DNA from 3 places in the Micromonospora sp. NBC_01655 genome. Region 3 is predicted to be linked to each of the others. Evidence: riboswitches for the same ligand, from Rfam matches in the RefSeq annotation. Region 3 holds a riboswitch; each other region holds the start of a gene.
The links. A riboswitch is a leader RNA that binds a small molecule or an ion and turns the genes downstream of it on or off. The one in region 3 is predicted to bind cyclic di-AMP.

Region 1 (5,381 bases), 1.7 Mb from region 3:
GCTGATGATGGAGCGGCCGGACCAGGTGAACGCGGCCGTGACCGGCGTGCTGCACCGGGTCCTGGCGGACGCCCCGCACGCCGTCTCCCCGGCCTGACCGGGGCGCGCGGCGTCGAACGCGGCCACACCGATGTCGCCCCCTCGACGCGGGGGCTGACCGGCGGTCCGGGACGTGGGCTGGATCGCGGTGGCGGCATGGCCCCGCGTCCCGGTCGGCCGGTGGCCGTACCCTCTCCGGTTAGCCCGGCGCGCGGCCCGCGCCCCGGCGCGGCCGTCCGCCGCCGTCTGCGAGGAGCTGTGCGTGACCGACCGGACCACCCTGGAGCAGGAGATCGCCGTCGAGCAGCGGCATCTCGACCGGGTGTACGCCCGCCTCGCCGAACTGCGCCGCTCGGCCGCCCAGGCCGAGAAGGACGGCTACCGGCTGGCCCGGGTGGGCAACTTCGGCGCGTTGGTCGAGCGGGACGCGATGGTCTTCCACGCCGCCCAGCGCCGGCACCTGCTCGACGCCGAGCACGAGGGGCTGGTCTTCGGCCGGCTGGACCTGCTCGACCGGCAGGTGCTGCACGTCGGCCGGCTCGGGGTGCGCGGCGAGGACGCCGAGACCATGGTGGTGGACTGGCGGGCCCCGGCCGCCGCCGCGTTCTACCAGGCCACCCCGGCGCAGCCGCTGGGCGTGGTGCGCCGGCGCACCATCGGGTCCTCGCGCGAGCGGGTGACCCGGATCGAGGACGACCTGCTGGACCCGGCGGCGGCCCCGCCGGAGATGGCGGTGGTGGGCGACGGGGCGCTGCTGGCCACCCTGTCCCGGGCCACCGGCCGGGGCATGCGGGACATCGTCGCCACCATCCAGCGGGAGCAGGACGAGGCGATCCGCTCCCCCGGCTCCGGGGTGACGATCGTCGCCGGCGGCCCGGGGACGGGCAAGACGGCGGTCGCCCTGCACCGGGCGGCGTACCTGCTCTACTCCGACCGCAGCCGGTACGCCGGCGGCGGCATCCTGGTGGTCGGCCCGTCGGCGGTGTTCGTGGAGTACATCGCCTCGGTGCTGCCGTCGCTGGGCGAGGAGACCGCGACGCTGCACTCGCTCGGCTCGCTGTTCCCGGGGATGAGCGCGACCCGCACCGACCCGCCCGACGTGGCGGCGGTGAAGGGGTCGCTGCGGATGCGGCGGGTGCTGGAGCGCGCGGCCCGGGACGCGGTCCCGGGCGGGCCGGGCGAGCTGCGCCTGCTCTACCGGGGCGCACTGCTCCGGCTGGACCGCCGGGAGCTGGACGGCATCCGGGAGCGGGCGCTGCCCCGGGGGGCCCGCCGCAACGAGGTGCGCCGGGCCGGCTTCGACGGGGTGTTCGCCGCGCTGTGGGCGCAGGCCCGGCGGCTGAACCTCGGGCGGCTGCCGGAACAGCGCGCGTTCGAGGACGAGATCGCCGAGCGGCCCGAGTTCCGCGAGTTCCTCAAGGCGTGGTGGCCCCGGCTGCACCCCCGGCACGTGCTGGGCTGGCTGGCCCGCCCGGACCGGCTGCACCGCTATGCCGGGGGGATCCTGTCCCGGTCGGAGATCGGTTTGCTGGCCGAGGCGTACCGGACGCTGGACGCCGAAGGGCTGACGATCGCCGACATCGCCCTGCTGGACGAGCTGGACGCGCTGCTGGGCAAGCCGGTGCGGCCGAGGAAGCCGAAGCGGGACCCGTTCCAGCTCGCCGGGGGCGTGCGCGAGCTGAGCACGCACGCCGACCGGCAGCGGGCGGCCCGGGAGGCGGCCCGGCAGCGCCCCGAGGACTACCGCGAGTACGCGCACGTGGTGGTCGACGAGGCGCAGGACGTCTCGCCGATGCAGTGGCGGATGATCGGCCGGCGCGGCCGGCTGGCGTCCTGGACGGTGGTGGGCGACCCGGCGCAGACCGCGTGGACCGGCCAGGAGGAGGAGCTGACCCGGGCCCGGGACCAGGCGCTGGGCCGGCGGCGCCGGCACCAGTTCGAGCTGACCACCAACTACCGCAACTCGGCGGAGATCTTCGCGGTGGCGGCGGCGGAGATCCGCCGGCTCTACCCGGACCTCGCGCTGCCCAGGGCGGTGCGGTCCACCGGCGTGCAGCCGGTCGCGCTGACCGTGCCGCCGGCCGAGCTGGAACGGGCCACCGTCGCGGCGGTCGCCGCGCTGCTCGGCGAGGTGGCGGGGACGGTCGGGGTGATCACGCCGGTGCCGCGCCGCGACGAGGTCGCCGGCTGGCTCGCCGGCCTGGCCGCGCCGCGCCTCCAGGTGGTGACCAGCCTCCAGGCCAAGGGCATGGAGTACGACGGGGTCGCGCTGGTCGCCCCGGCCGAGATCCGGGCCGACCCGGGCTCCGGCGTGCGGACGCTGTACGTGGCGCTGTCCCGGGCCACCCAGCGGCTGACCACGATCGACCCGACCGGCTGACCGGCTGACCGTCCCGTCACCGGTCGGACGTCCGACCTTTACTTGCATACATAGCGATGTGAGCATACATTGGGCCGGGTCGGGATCGGGGACGGAGGGTGTGGGCGTGGGCGCAGGTCATGACCATCACGGCGCGGTGGCGAACGCCGCGGACCGCCACTCGGGGCGGCTCTGGGCGGCCTTCGCGCTGCTCACCGCGCTGATGATCGTCGAAGCGGTGGCCGCGTTCGGCACCGGCTCGCTGGCGCTGCTCTCCGACGCCGGGCACATGTTCACCGACGTGCTCGGCATCGGCATGGCACTGGCCGCGATCACCGCCACCCGGCGGGCCACCGCCGCCCCCCAGCGCACCTTCGGGCTCTACCGGCTGGAGGTGCTCGCCGCGCTCGGCAACGCCGTCCTGCTCAGCGGCGTCGCGGTCTACGTCCTCGTCGAGGCGGTCCGCCGGTTCGGCAATCCGCCCGAGGTGACCACGGGCCCGATGCTCGTGGTGGCGACGCTGGGCCTGCTCGCCAACGTGGTCGCGTTCGCGCTGCTGCGCAGCGGGGCGAAGGAGAGCATCAACCTGCGCGGGGCGTACCTGGAGGTGCTGGGCGACCTGCTCGGGTCGGTCGGCGTGATCAGCGCCGCGGCGCTGATCACCGTCACCGACTGGTGGTGGGCGGACCCGGTGGTGGCCGTCGCGATCGGCGTGTTCATCCTGCCCCGCACCTGGCGGCTCGGGCGGGCCGCGGTGCGCATCCTGGTGCAGGCCGCGCCGGAGCACCTCCAGGTGACCGCGGTACACGACCGGCTGGCGGCGGTGCCCGGCGTGGTCGAGGTGCACGACCTGCACGTCTGGACGCTGACCTCCGGCATGGAGGTCGCCTCGGCCCACCTGACCATGGCACCGGACGCCGAGGTGGGCGCGGTGCTGACCGCGGCCCGCACCGCCCTGCACGAGGACTTCCACATCGAGCACGCCACGTTGCAGGTGGAGCCCGAGGCGTCGGCGGGCCCCTGCGGGCCGACCGGCTGGTGATACCCACACCCATCAATCAGGTGGTGTATTGTGCCTGTATGCCGGTTTTGGAAGCATTGGCCTGCGCACCGTCCGTCACGGACGCAGCGCGAGCCCCATCCGCACCGGTAGGCTCTGATCCGGTCTCCGCCGGGCGGCGCCCTCCGGCGCCTGCGGTGGCCGCCGCCTAATCGCCTCCTGGCGAGCCGGGGAACCATGTTCGTGGGGTGCATCCGCCTGAGCGGTAGGGATCTTCCGTCCCGAACCCGTCAGCTAACCCGGTCGGCGGCTGACGGAAGGACTGCGTATGCCAGTAGTGGCACCTGAACGAAGGACCGCCGCCCGGATGGCGGCGATGCTGGTGCTGACGCTCGCCGTCGGCCTCGGGCTCGGGCCGGTGGCCCCGGCCGGTGCGGCCCCGCCCACCGGCCTGCGCGCCGCCGCGCCCGGCCAGGACGAGGAGGGCGGCACGCCGGCCCTGCGCGCCCAGCTCGAAGCGGCCAGCAAGGGCTACCTGGACGCCAAGAGCGCCCTGGCCCGCTCGGTCAAGCGGCAGCAGCAGCTCGGCGGCCAGCTCAAGACCGTCGAGGCGGAGCTGATCGTGCGCGGCGCCAAGGTCGACGAGATCGCCGGGGTGGCGTACAAGTCGGGCCGGCTCAGCCCGGTGTCCGCGCTGCTCAACAGCACCAGCCCGGCTGGCTTCCTGGACCGGGTGGCCGCGCTGGACGCGGTCGCCACCAACGAGGACCGGGCGCTGCGCGACCTGCTGGAGAGCCGGGACCAGGCCACCCGGACCCGGCTGGCCCTCGACGGGGAGATCCGCGAGCAGCGCAAACAGGTCACGGTGATGGCCAAGCGCAAGGCACAGGCCGAGCAGGCCCTGACCGTGGCCAACGAGAAGGCCAGCGCCAGCGCCAGCGGCGGCGGGGCCAACCGGGGCACCTCCAGCGCGAACGCCACCCCCGCGAAGCGCAACCCCGACGGGTCCTGGCCGTCGGAGTCGTGCAGCGTGAACGACCCGACCCCGGCCAACGGCTGCATCACCCCGCGAACGCTGCACGCGCTCCAGCAGGCCAAGTCGGCCGGCTTCACCCGGTACGTCTCCTGCTACCGGCCCAGCGGCTCCGGGGAGCATCCCAAGGGGCGGGCCTGCGACTTCGCCGCCCAGAAGGGCGGCTTCGGCGGGGTGGCCTCCGGCGGGGACCGCACCTACGGCAACAACCTGGCGGCGTACTTCATTCGCAACGCGGACAACCTCGCCGTGCTGTACGTGATCTGGTTCAAGCAGATCTGGCTGCCCAGCAGCGGCTGGAAGGCGTACAGCGGGGGCAACGGGGACCCGTCCAGCGACCACACCAACCACGTGCACCTGTCGGTGTACTGACCGCGCGTCCGGTGGTCCGCCGCCCGGCGGGCCACCGGACGCCACGTCACTGGGCGCACCCGGTCGTCGCCGGCCGCGCCGCTCAGGTCGGCTGAGCCGGGCCGTCCCCGGCACGGTCCAGCACCTCGCCCAGCCTCCGGGCCAGCCCGAGGTGCGCCGATCGGGCCTGCTGGAAGGCGTACCGGAACAGCAGCGCCGGGGCGGCGAGGGTGATCTCCACGTCGATCCGGACCACCCCGCCCGGCTCGTCGCGAAGCCGGGTGCGGTTGCGCACGATGGTCGCCGGCCGCTGCCGGGCCACCGTGACGACCTCGTCGTCGGTGACGACCAGCACGTCCGCCTGGTACGTCACGGGGAAGCGCAGCGGCCCGGCGGCGAGCCGGTCGGTGATGGCGTAACTGGCCCGGGCGCCCGGCCGGGGCGGCAGCCGGCGTACCCGCGTGATCAGCGGATGCAGCTCGCCCTGCCGGGCCGGGTCGCCCAGCAGCGCCACCGCCTCGGCCCGGGGGCAGCGGGCCTGGACCGAGTACTGGAAGCTGTCTCGCCGGAGCACGCCCCGATCGTCCCCCACCCGGCTC
Region 2 (5,381 bases), 3.1 Mb from region 3:
CCCCCGTGAAGAGGGCGAGCAGGTCGCCGACCTGGCGGTCCGACTCGGCCGGGTGGCGGAAGTGCCCGCTCGGGTTGACCGTGTACTCGTTGCGCCGGCCCACCCGGGTACGCCGGAGGTAGCCGCCGGCCTCCAGGTCCGCCACGATCGCCTGGGCGGCCCGTTCCGTCACGCCCACCTCGTCCGCGACGTCGCGCAGCCGGGCGGTCGGGTTCCGGGCGATGGCGAGCAGCACGTGCGCGTGGTTGGTGAGGAACGTCCAGTTCCGGGTGCTCCCGCTCGCGCCAGCCGTCGTCGTCATGTCCGACATGTTATGGCGGGCGCGTCCCACCCACGGCCCTGGGCGGCCCGCGGGCGCGGTCGGGGGGCGCGGGGGCGGCCCACGTGCGCCACTTACGGGCCGCGCCCGTGCGCAAGGACTTCCCGACGTATGAAATGCGTATCACGTAACGCTTGACGTATCTTTAGCTGCGTGTGACGGTGGACGGACTGGTCGGGTGGCCGAAGGGCGAGGTGGTGGGGCATGGATCATGCGAGCAAGTCGATGGCCGGGACGGGTGTGGGGCGGGTCGCCCCGTCGCCGGCCGCTCGCCCGGGCGACCCCGGCCCGCTCGCCCCGGACCGGGCCCTCGCGGAGCTGCACGCGGGCAACCGCCGGTTCGTCACCGGGGTGCCGCGCCACCCGAACCAGGACGCCAGCCACCGGGCGGCCGTCGCCGACGGCCAGCACCCGTTCGCCGTGATCGTCGGCTGCTCCGACTCCCGGCTGGCCGCCGAGATCATCTTCGACCGGGGGCTGGGTGACCTCTTCGTGGTCCGCACCGCCGGGCACACCGTCGGCCCCGAGGTGCTGGGTAGCGTGGAGTACGCGCTGACCGTGCTGGGCACCCCGCTGGTGGTGGTGCTCGGGCACGACTCCTGCGGCGCCGTGCAGGCGGCCCGGGCGGCGGCCAGCACCGGCACCCCGCCCGTCGGCCACCTGCGGGCCGTGGTGGACGCCGTGGTGCCCAGCCTGCACCGGGCCGCCGAGCGCGGGGTCGAGGACATCGACGGGATCGTCGACATCCACATCGCGCAGACCGTCGAGGCGATGCTCGCCGACTCGCCCGTGCTGGCCGCCGAGGTCGCCGCCGGGCGGTGCGCGGTGGTCGGGATGTCGTACCGGCTCAGCGCGGGCGAGGTGCGGACGGTGGCCGCGGTGCCCGCCGGCTCCGTCCCGGCCGTCGCCGCCGCCCCGGACGCCCCGGACGCCCCGGATGCCCTGAGCGCCCCGGCGGCCCCGAACGCCCTGAGCGCCCCGGCCGCCCCGAACGCCCTGAGCGCCCCGGCCGCCGCCTGAGGCGCCCGCAGCGGCGCGACACGACGAGGGCCGCCCCGCGCTGGGATGCGGGACGGCCCTCGATCGCGTGGCGGCGTCGTCAGAGCAGCGACATGTGCACGTGGTCGGTGTGGTTGGAGGGCCCGCTGTAGGACTTCCAGCCGGTCGCCGGGAACCAGATCTGCCGGTTCCAGATGACGTAGTAGATGCCGAGCCGGTCGGCGTTGCGGATGAGGAACGCGGCGAGGTTGTTGCCGTACATCCGGGTGTCGTTGTTGTGCCAGGGAGCGAACCCGCTGTTCTGCAACGACCAGTCGCAGGCGCGGCCCTTGGGGTGCTCCCACGGCCCGCCCGGCCGGTAGCAGCCGACGAACCGGCTGAAGCCGGCCCTCTTGGTCTCCTTGTACGCGTGCAGCGTGCGCGGCGTGATGCAGCCGGAGGTGGTCGGGTCGTTCTCGCTGCACGACTCGGGACGCCAGTCGCCGTCCGAGCTCCGGCCCGGCGCGATCCTCGCGACCGGGGACGTGGCGTTGACCAGGCCACCGGTGAAGCCCTTGCCGCCGACCAGCGCGAGGGACTTCTCGGCGTCGTACTTCTTCTTCGCCATGATCGCAGTCTGTTTCTTCTGCTCGCGGATCTCGGCGTCGAGCGCGAGCTTGGCCTGCACCGCGCGCTCCTTGGCGTCGTTCACCTCGCTCAGCTTCCGCGCGTTGATCATGTTGAGCTGGTCGAGGGCGGTGGCGCGCTTGACGAACGAGTCCGGTGCGCCGCTCTCCAGCAGCACCGCCATCGGGCCGATCCGCCCGGTCCGGTACGACTGGGCGGCCATCTCGCCGACCTGCGGGGCGAGCGCCTCCAGTTCCTGCTCGGCCCGCTTCACCTCCATGGCGAGCTGGAGCTGGCGCTTCGTGGACTTGTCGAGCCTCGTCTTGGCCTGGGCGTACTCCCGGTTGGCCGCCTCGATGACGTCGGTGATCAACTGGGGCTCGTCGTCCTCCTCGTGCCCCGACGGTTTGGGGGTGGAGGGCGCGGCCAGCGCCGGGGCGGCCGGCCCGGCGAGGATCGCCAACGCGGCGAACGCGGCCACCACGGGTGTCAACCAGCGGCGCAGGGGTGCCGTCACAGTGTTCCCTTCCATCGACCGCCGACCGGGTTAGCTGACGGGTTCGGGACGGAACCGGCCCCTACCGCTCGCGCGGATGCACCCCAGGTACCTGGATCCCCGGCTCGCCTCGCGGCGATTGGGCGGCGGCACCGCAGGCGCCGCTGCGCGCCTTCGGCGGTGACCGGCAGCGAGGTTACCCGAGAGGCATCCTCGGGATCTACGTCCGGATGCCGACTAAATGCGTCATTTCGTAATCGCTGTCGGTAGTCAGTGACGCGGTTCTCAGGCGTGCCGCCACTCCCGGTCACGCTGCGAGATGTCACCATGTGCTGTCCGTGCTCCCTTCTCGGCCGGCCCACTGGGCCGGGGGGTCGGTGGGCCGGGCCGGGCCGCCGGGGAACCGGTCGTCGGGCCGCCCGCCGCTGAGCGCCTCCAGCGCGAGGTCCCGCTCCGCAGGACGCCGGTCCACACCGGGGGTACGCGAGGCCGGGACGTCCCCGTCGCCGGCCGGCCGCCCGGGTCCGGCCGCGGCGGCCCGGCCCGCCGCGGTGACCACCGCGGCCAGCCCGGTCGTCAGCGGCACGGCGGCGATCAGGCCCAGCGTGGCGACGGCGCTGCGGACGATCTCCTGCGCCATGAACTCGGTGGTCAGGATCTCGGTCACCGGGCGGGAGTCGGCGGTGAGCAGGAGCAGCAGCGGCAGCGACGCGCCCGCGTACGCCAGCACGATGGTGTTCACCGTGGACGCGATGTGCGCCCGGCCGACCCGGGTGGCCGCCCGGTAGAGCTGCAACCGGGACAGCCCCGGGTTGGCCTGCGCCAGCTCGGTCACCGTGGCCGCCTGGGTGACCGTGACGTCGTCGAGCACCCCGAGCGAGCCGATGATGATGCCGGCCAGCAACAGCCCGTGCAGGTCCACGTCGCCCCGGAACATCGACAGGGTGGTGGCGTCCTCGCTGCCGTACCCGGTCAGGTGCGTGGCGGCGGTGGCCAGGGTGCCGAGGACGCCCGTGAGCACCAGGCTGCCCAGGGTGCCGAGGACCGCGACGGAGGTCTGCGCGCTCACCCCGTGGGTCAGGTACAGCACCACGAACATGATCAGCGCCGAGCCGACGACGGCGATCAGCAGCGGCGACCCGCCGGCGCCGATCCCGGGCAGCACGAACGTCAGCAGGATGGCGAAGCTGGCGGCCAGGCCGGCCAGGGCGGCCAGCCCCCGCCAGCGGCCGAACGCGACGATCGCCAGCGCGAACACCACCGCGAGCCAGACCAGCGGGGTGCCGCGCTGGTGCTCGGCGATGTTGTAGGCGCTGGCCGTCGGGTCGGCGGGGTCGGTCAGCTCGACCAGGACGATCCGGTCGTCGACGGCGACGGTGGGCGCGCCGGGACCGGTCGGGATCGGCGTCTCGACCTGTTGCCCGGCGTCCGGCCCCTGCTCCACCCGGACGGTGGCCGTGCCGCACGGGCCGTCCTGCGCGCCCGGCCCGCCCCCGTCCTGCGGCGTCTCCGGCTGCGGCGGGCACGCCTCGGTCACCACCCGGGTCACCGTGCCGTGGTACCGGGGCACCGCCGCACTGTCGTCGCCCCGCGGGCCGCCGTCGCGGGGCCAGAGGACGACCGCCGCGATCACGGTGATCACGAAGAGCGGCACCACGGTCGCGACGAGGATCCGCCGCACCCCGGGCGGGGTGGGCGGGGCAGGTCGGGTGTGGTCGGCGCCCATCGACGGTCTCCAAACGGTGTCAGCGCGGGGCACGGGCCGGCGGCCCGGGGCGGTTCGGCAGCGGCCCGGCCGCCGGGTCGGGCACCACCCGGCGGGGTACGCGGGGCGGGCGATGCGGAATCCGGACGACCATCGCCCGAAATGGTAGCCATCCTCACCTGGGAACGCAGGTCGCGCGCCGGGCGGCCCGCCGGGAGGTGTCCCGGCGGGCCCGGGACAGTCATGATCGACTCCGTATCCCGCACACCGCGCTCTTCCCGTCGATCGAACCCCCGTTGCGCGGCATCCGGTGTCGATCGTGAGGGTATGGCGGTCGATCGTGGGGGTATGGCGGGCGCGTGGTCCGGCGAAGAGGCATGTTGGGACCATGGCCCACCACGAGCCCGCCGGGCGCGACGAGCACGCCGGCCACGTGGGGCGCGACGAGCACGCGGGGCACGACAGGCATGCCGGGCACGACCCGGAGATGTTCCGCCGCCGGTTCTGGCTCTGCCTGGCGCTGACCCTGCCGATCGTCGCCACCAGCCACATGGTGACGGGCTGGTTCGGCCACCCGGTGGAGTTCCCCGGCCGGGCGCTGGTCGGCCCGGTACTCGGCTCGGTGGTCTTCTGGTGGGGCGGCTGGCCGTTCCTCGTCGGCGCGGTCCGCGAGCTGCGCGACCGGACCCCCGGGATGATGCTGCTCATCGCGATGGCGATCACCGTCGCGTACGTCGCGTCGCTGGCCACCAGCGTCGGCGCGTTCGACCTGGACTTCTGGTGGGAGCTGGCCGCGCTGGTCACCATCATGCTGCTCGGGCACTGGCAGGAGATGAAGGCGATCGGCCAGGCCCGGGGTGCCCTCGCGGCGCTGGCCGCGTTGCTGCCCGACGACGCGGAGCGGATCCGGCCGGGCGGCGGCACCGACCAGGTCCCGGTGGCCGAACTGCGCGTCGGTGACGTGCTGCTGGTCCGGCCGGGCGGCCGGGTACCGGCCGACGGGCGGGTGGTCGACGGCGCCGCCGAGCTGGACGAGTCGATGATCACCGGGGAGTCCCGCCCGGTCGGCCGGTCGGCCGGGGACAAGGTGGTGGCCGGCACCGTGGCCACCGACTCGGCGGTCCGGGTCGAGGTGACGGCGCTGGGCGAGGAGACCACCCTGGCCGGTATCCGGCGAATGGTCGCCGAGGCGCAGGGCTCGGGCGGCCGGGCCCAGGTGCTGGCCGACCGCTCCGCGGCCTGGCTGTTCTACGTCG
Region 3 (5,381 bases):
TGAAGGCGCTCTGGGCTCGCCCGCGCAGTGAGGTCGACGAGGCCGAGTACAAGGAGTTCTACAAGCACGTCAGCCACGACTGGGCCGACCCCCTCGAAACCATCCACATGCGGGGGGAGGGGACCTTCGAGTACGAGGCGCTGCTGTTCCTGCCGTCGCACGCCCCGGTCGACCTGTTCGCCCCGCAGGCCCGCCGAGGCGTGCAGCTCTACGTCAAGCGCGTGTTCATCATGGACGACTGCGACGCGCTGATGCCCAACTACCTGCGCTTCGTCAAGGGCGTCGTCGACGCGCACGACCTGTCGCTGAACATCTCTCGGGAGATCCTCCAGCAGGACCGCCAGATCCAGGTGGTCCGCCGCCGGCTGGTGAAGAAGATCCTCGCCACCGTCAAGGAGATGAAGGCCAACGAGGCCGAGAAGTACCGCACCTTCTGGTCGGAGTTCGGCCCGGCCGTCAAGGAGGGCCTGCTCGACGACCCGGACAACACCGAGGCCATCCTCGACATCGTCTCCGTCGCCTCCACCCACGATCCGGCCGAGCTGACCGGCCTGCGCGACTACGTCGAGCGGATGAAGGACGGCCAGGGCGACATCTACTACATGACGGGCGAGTCCCGGTCGATGATCGAGAACTCGCCGCACATGGAGGCGTTCCGGGCCAAGGGCTACGAGGTGCTGATCCTCACCGACCCGGTGGACGAGGTGTGGGTCGAGCGGGTCGGCCAGTTCGACGGCAAGCCGCTGCGCTCCATCGCCAAGGGTCAGGTCGACCTGGACACCGAGGAGGAGAAGAAGGAAGCCGAGTCCGCCCGGGAGCAGCAGCGCCAGGAGTACGCCGACCTGCTGACCTGGATGACGGACCGGCTCTCCGACAACGTCAAGGAGGCCCGGCTCTCCACCCGGCTGACCACCTCGCCGGCCTGCGTGGTGGGCGACGCCCACGACATCACCCCGACCCTGGAGAAGATGTACCGGGCGATGGGGCACGAGGTGCCGCAGGTCAAGCGGATCCTGGAGCTGAACCCGGGGCACCCGCTGGTCGAGGGGCTGCGCAAGGCCCACGAGCAGGACGCCGGATCCGACGCGGTCGGCGACACCGCCGAGCTGCTGTACGGGATGGCGCTGCTGGCCGAGGGCGGCGAGCTGGCCGACCCGTCCCGGTTCACCCGTGTCCTCGCCGACCGCTTGGCCCGTACCCTGTAGCCGCCGAGCCGCACCGCGCGCCGGGCTCCCGGTCGACACGTGTCGACCGTGGACGCCCGGCGCGCGCCGTTTCGGGGATTACTCGGCGTGTTCGACTTCCGGGTGGGCACAATCGGACCGACATGACTGAGCGTCACGGGCCGAGGTGGCCCGAAGCCGGTCCGACCTGATCGGACTCGGCCCCACGCCCTCCCCTGCATGCCCTACGCAGTATCGCAACTCGACGGTTGGCGGGTTCGCCCGAGCGGGTGAAGAACTTCACAAGAGGTGGGCGGCCGTCACGAACCGTGTCTAACGTCGGTCGAGTCCGCAAACGCGGCCACCACGGTCGGTAACGCCTAGTCCTGCCGCCGGCCGTCGGTTCCCTTGTCAGTCAGGCAGGAGCGGGGGACCCACACGTTCCTCGGTGCACCGCACCTCGGGGTGAAGCCGCCTTCGGCGGCCGGGCTCCTCGGCCCGAACCCGACAGCTCACCTCGCCGGCGTGGAGGAATCACATGGCAACTCAATACACCGCCCGCCACCATCGGGTGACCGCTCGCCGCGTCACCGTCGGCACTCTCGCGGCCGGCGCACTCGCCGGGGCCGTCGCCCTGGCCGGCCCGGCCGCACCGGCCCAGGCCGCGGTCAACTGGGACGCCGTCGCCAGGTGCGAGTCCGGCGGAAACTGGCACATCAACACCGGCAACGGCTACTACGGCGGCCTCCAGTTCTCGCAGGGCACCTGGGCCGGCTACGGCGGCAAGAGGTACGCCGCCCGAGCCGACCTGGCGACCCGGAGCGAGCAGATCCGCATCGCCGAGAAGGTGCTCGACGGCCAGGGCATCGGGGCGTGGCCGACCTGCGGCAAGAAGGGCGGCTCGACGAAGGCCAGCCCGAAGTCGGAGCGGAGGTCCGAGTCGAAGGCCGCCCCGAAGGAGCGGTCCCCGCGTACCGAGAAGCCGGCCTCGCGCGGCAAGCGGGACACCACGAGAAGCGCACCGAAGAGCGCCCCGTCCGACGGCGGGCGGACCTACCTGGTCCGATCGGGCGACACCCTCTCCGAGATCGCCACGGCGCAGGGCGTGCGGGGCGGCTGGCGCGCCCTGTGGGAGAAGAACGAGCGGGTCGTGGGCAAGCATCCGAACCTGATCTTCCCGGGCCAGCGGCTCAGCCTCTGACGCGCCCGGCCGGGTCGGTACGACCTGGCGCCCCGGTCCCGGGGCACCCAGCGGCGAAGCGCCCGGCCGGTTCCTCCGGCCGGGCGCTTCCGCGTCGTCGCCGGGTGGCACCCGGACCGCGGCGGAGGCACCTTCCACGTGACGTCGCCGCCCCGCAAAACGGGTCGGCCGCCGAACCCGGTTCTGGGCACAATGGCGCGATGCCGCGCCGTATCACCGCCCTGCTCGACGACCTCGACGACCTGCCGTACCGGGAGCGGACGAGCACCCTCGCCGCCCGGGCCCGGGACCTCGCCGCCGCCGGCCGGCTGGCCGGGGTGCTCGCGGACCTGCGCGCCGGATCCGCGTACCACCGGTTCCTCGCCGTGACCGCGGCGCAGGTGGTCGGCGACCGGGCCGGGGTGGCCGCCGCCCTCGACGACCCGCACGGGGCGATCCGGGCCGTCGCGGTCCGCGCCTGCCTGCGCGCCGGCTGGCTCACCGCCGACGACCTGCGCCCCCTGCTCGCCGACGCGCCCGCCGACCTGCGCCGGCTGGTGTACCGGTCGCTGCGGTCGCCGCGCCGCCCGGAGGTCGCCGACCGGCTCGTCGACGCCGTCCGGGACCGGTTCGGCGATGCCGAGGCGGTCGCGCTGCTGCCCGCCTGCGGCCCCGACACGGTACGCCGGCTGCTGCCCCTGCTCGACCACGCGCTCGGCAGCGGGGCGGCCCTGGCCGGCCGGCACGCCGGGATCCTGCTCGACCACGCCGAGGCGACGCTGCCCGGCCTCGACGGCCCGGAACGCTTCCGCTGGTGGGCGGCCCGCGCGGGCGCGCTGCTCGGCACGGCGGTCGACCGCCCGGAGCGGGTGCTCACCCTGCTCGAACGCCACGCCCCGGCCGACGGGCTCCCCGGCGATCTCACCGGCTACGGCGTGCTCGCCGCGGCGTTCCCGCACCGGGTGCTCGCGCTGCTGACCGCCCCCGCCCGGGCCGGCTGGCTGGCCCGGACCGCCCTGCCCCCGGCGCTGCTGCGCCGCCTCGGCGCGCTGCCGCCGGCGGAGCTGGTCACGCTCGCCCGGCGACAGCGCGCCGACGACACGCGCCTCGCGGCGCTGCTGGACGCGCTGCCCCCGGCGGCACGCGGCGCCCTGTACGACGCCGCGCTCGCCGACGTCGAGACGGCCGCCACGATCCCGTCCCCGGCGGTCATGGCGGTGCTGCCCCGGCGCTGGCGGGAACGGGAGGCCCGGCGGGTGCTCACCCTGGACCGGGTCCGCGCCGACGAGGCCGCCGTGCGCGCCTGGAGTGCCGAGCTGCCCTGGCCGGAGGCGTCCGCCGTGCTGACGCCGGCCCTGCGCGCCGCCGACGCCCACGACCGGGCGAGCGCGTACGAGCTGCTGCTCACCGCCGCGCGGCGCAGCGACGACCCGGCGGCGGTGGCCGAGGCCGTGGCCCGGCTCGCCGGGCTGCGCAACGAGCAGGATCCGGTCCGGTCGGCGGCGCTGGCCACCCTGGCGACCATGGCCCGGCCGCTGCGCGCCGACTCGCGGCCGGTGCTGGCCGCGCTGGTCACCGACGCCACCCACGCCCGGGACGCGTCCACCCGGACGCTGTCCGCGCTGGGCGACCTGGCCTGCGGGGTACTGCGCCACCACGTGGACGAACCGGAGCTGCTGGGCTGGGCGTTGGACACCCTCGACGCCCTCTTCGGCGGGCACCACCTGCCCCCGCTGGGCCGGCTCGACCACGGCCTGCGCCGGGGGCAGGAACAGGCCGTCCTCGACCGGCTCCTGCCCTGGATCACCGCCGGGATGGCGCGCGGCGAGTTCACCGCCCTGTTCGCGGTCACCCGTGCGCTGGGACGCCGGGCGTGGCGGTTGCCCGCCCTCCAGGAGCTGCTGCACCGGGCCACCGGTTCGGGCAACGTCTCCCCGGTGGTCCGTACCGCCGCCGACCTGTGGCTGGCGGACCCGGCGCCGCGCGGCGAGCGGGTCGCCCTCCTGCTCGCCGCCGACCCGTCGGTGATCACCTTCGAGGTGGTGTGGCGGACGGTCTGCGGGCGGCGCACCGACCTGCTCGACCGGGTGCTGCTCGGCCCGCCGCCGGCCGGCGCGTTCCTGCCCGCCGGGCCGCGCTGGGTGCCCGGGCATCCGTGGCACGTCGACCGCTGGCTGCCCCGGCACCGGCGGGCGTACGTCGACCTCCAGGCCCGGGTGGCCCGCGACGCGGGCCAGCCGCTGCACTCCCGGGCCGCCGCGCTCGCCCGCGCGGCGCGGGTCCCCGACGCCGGCCGTGACCTGGTGCTGCGGTACGTCGACTCCGCGAACGTCACCCTCGCCGAGGCGGCCCTCGGCGCGCTGCCCTGGACCGACCGGCCCGAGGAGGCCCTGACCACGCTGCTCGCGCACGCCGACGACGACCGGGCCCGGGTGGCGATGTACGGCGCCGGCCGGGCCGCCCGGTTCACCACCCCGTCCGCGCTGCTGGCCCGGCTCGCCGGCGTCGCCCTCGGCCGGGGCAGGGTGACCAGCCGCAAGGAGGCCGTCCGGCTGCTCGGCCGGTACGGGCCGCCGGAGGCGGTGCCGCTGCTGCGGCAGGTGTGGCAGCAGCCCGACCAGCACCGCGACGTCCGGGCCGCAATCACCTCCGCCGCCCGGCAGCGGCTGCACACGCCGCAGAGCTGGACGGTGCTCGACCTGGCCGTCGGCGGCGGCCGGGAGGACACCCTGGCCGTGCTGGCGACCGGGCCGCACGAGGTGCCCGAGCCGCACCGCCCCCGGTACGCCGGCCTGGTCGTCACCGCCTGCCGCAGCGGCGACGAGGTGGTCACCCAGGCGGCGCTGACCCGGCTGGCGCAGTGGGCCCGCTGGGCGCCCGACATCACCGACCTGGTCGTCGACGCGCTGACCGACCTCGGCGCGCACGCGGGCTGGCCGGCCCGGTCGATGCTGCTGCGTGCGCTGCTGGACCTGCCGCACCGCCCGGAGCGGGGCGCGCTCGACGCCGCCCTGTGCCGGCTGGTGGCCCTCGACGCG

Region 1: linked by a shared signal. The riboswitch ahead of OOK41_RS10620 (hypothetical protein) and the one ahead of OOK41_RS18015 (transglycosylase family protein) in region 3 are both predicted to bind cyclic di-AMP.
Region 2: linked by a shared signal. The riboswitch ahead of OOK41_RS30805 (hypothetical protein) and the one ahead of OOK41_RS18015 (transglycosylase family protein) in region 3 are both predicted to bind cyclic di-AMP.

The regions. Positions count from the first base shown of each region.
Region 1 covers NZ_JAPEQF010000001.1:2,221,280-2,226,660, reverse strand. Annotated here, with positions in the region: gene OOK41_RS10635 (alpha/beta fold hydrolase) at 1-97, shown strand, start outside; gene OOK41_RS10630 (AAA family ATPase) at 302-2,419, shown strand; gene OOK41_RS10625 (cation diffusion facilitator family transporter) at 2,526-3,440, shown strand; cyclic di-AMP (ydaO/yuaA leader) riboswitch at 3,594-3,723, shown strand; gene OOK41_RS10620 (hypothetical protein) at 3,727-4,803, shown strand; gene OOK41_RS10615 (SRPBCC family protein) at 4,886-5,356, opposite strand.
Region 2 covers NZ_JAPEQF010000001.1:6,972,777-6,978,157, reverse strand. Annotated here, with positions in the region: gene OOK41_RS30815 (helix-turn-helix domain-containing protein) at 1-301, opposite strand, end outside; gene OOK41_RS30810 (carbonic anhydrase) at 545-1,339, shown strand; gene OOK41_RS30805 (hypothetical protein) at 1,419-2,441, opposite strand; cyclic di-AMP (ydaO/yuaA leader) riboswitch at 2,445-2,576, opposite strand; gene OOK41_RS30800 (YibE/F family protein) at 2,743-4,146, opposite strand; gene OOK41_RS30795 (heavy metal translocating P-type ATPase) at 4,514-5,381, shown strand, end outside.
Region 3 covers NZ_JAPEQF010000001.1:3,922,618-3,927,998, forward strand. Annotated here, with positions in the region: gene htpG (molecular chaperone HtpG) at 1-1,205, shown strand, start outside; cyclic di-AMP (ydaO/yuaA leader) riboswitch at 1,531-1,704, shown strand; gene OOK41_RS18015 (transglycosylase family protein) at 1,702-2,364, shown strand; gene OOK41_RS18020 (hypothetical protein) at 2,565-5,381, shown strand, end outside.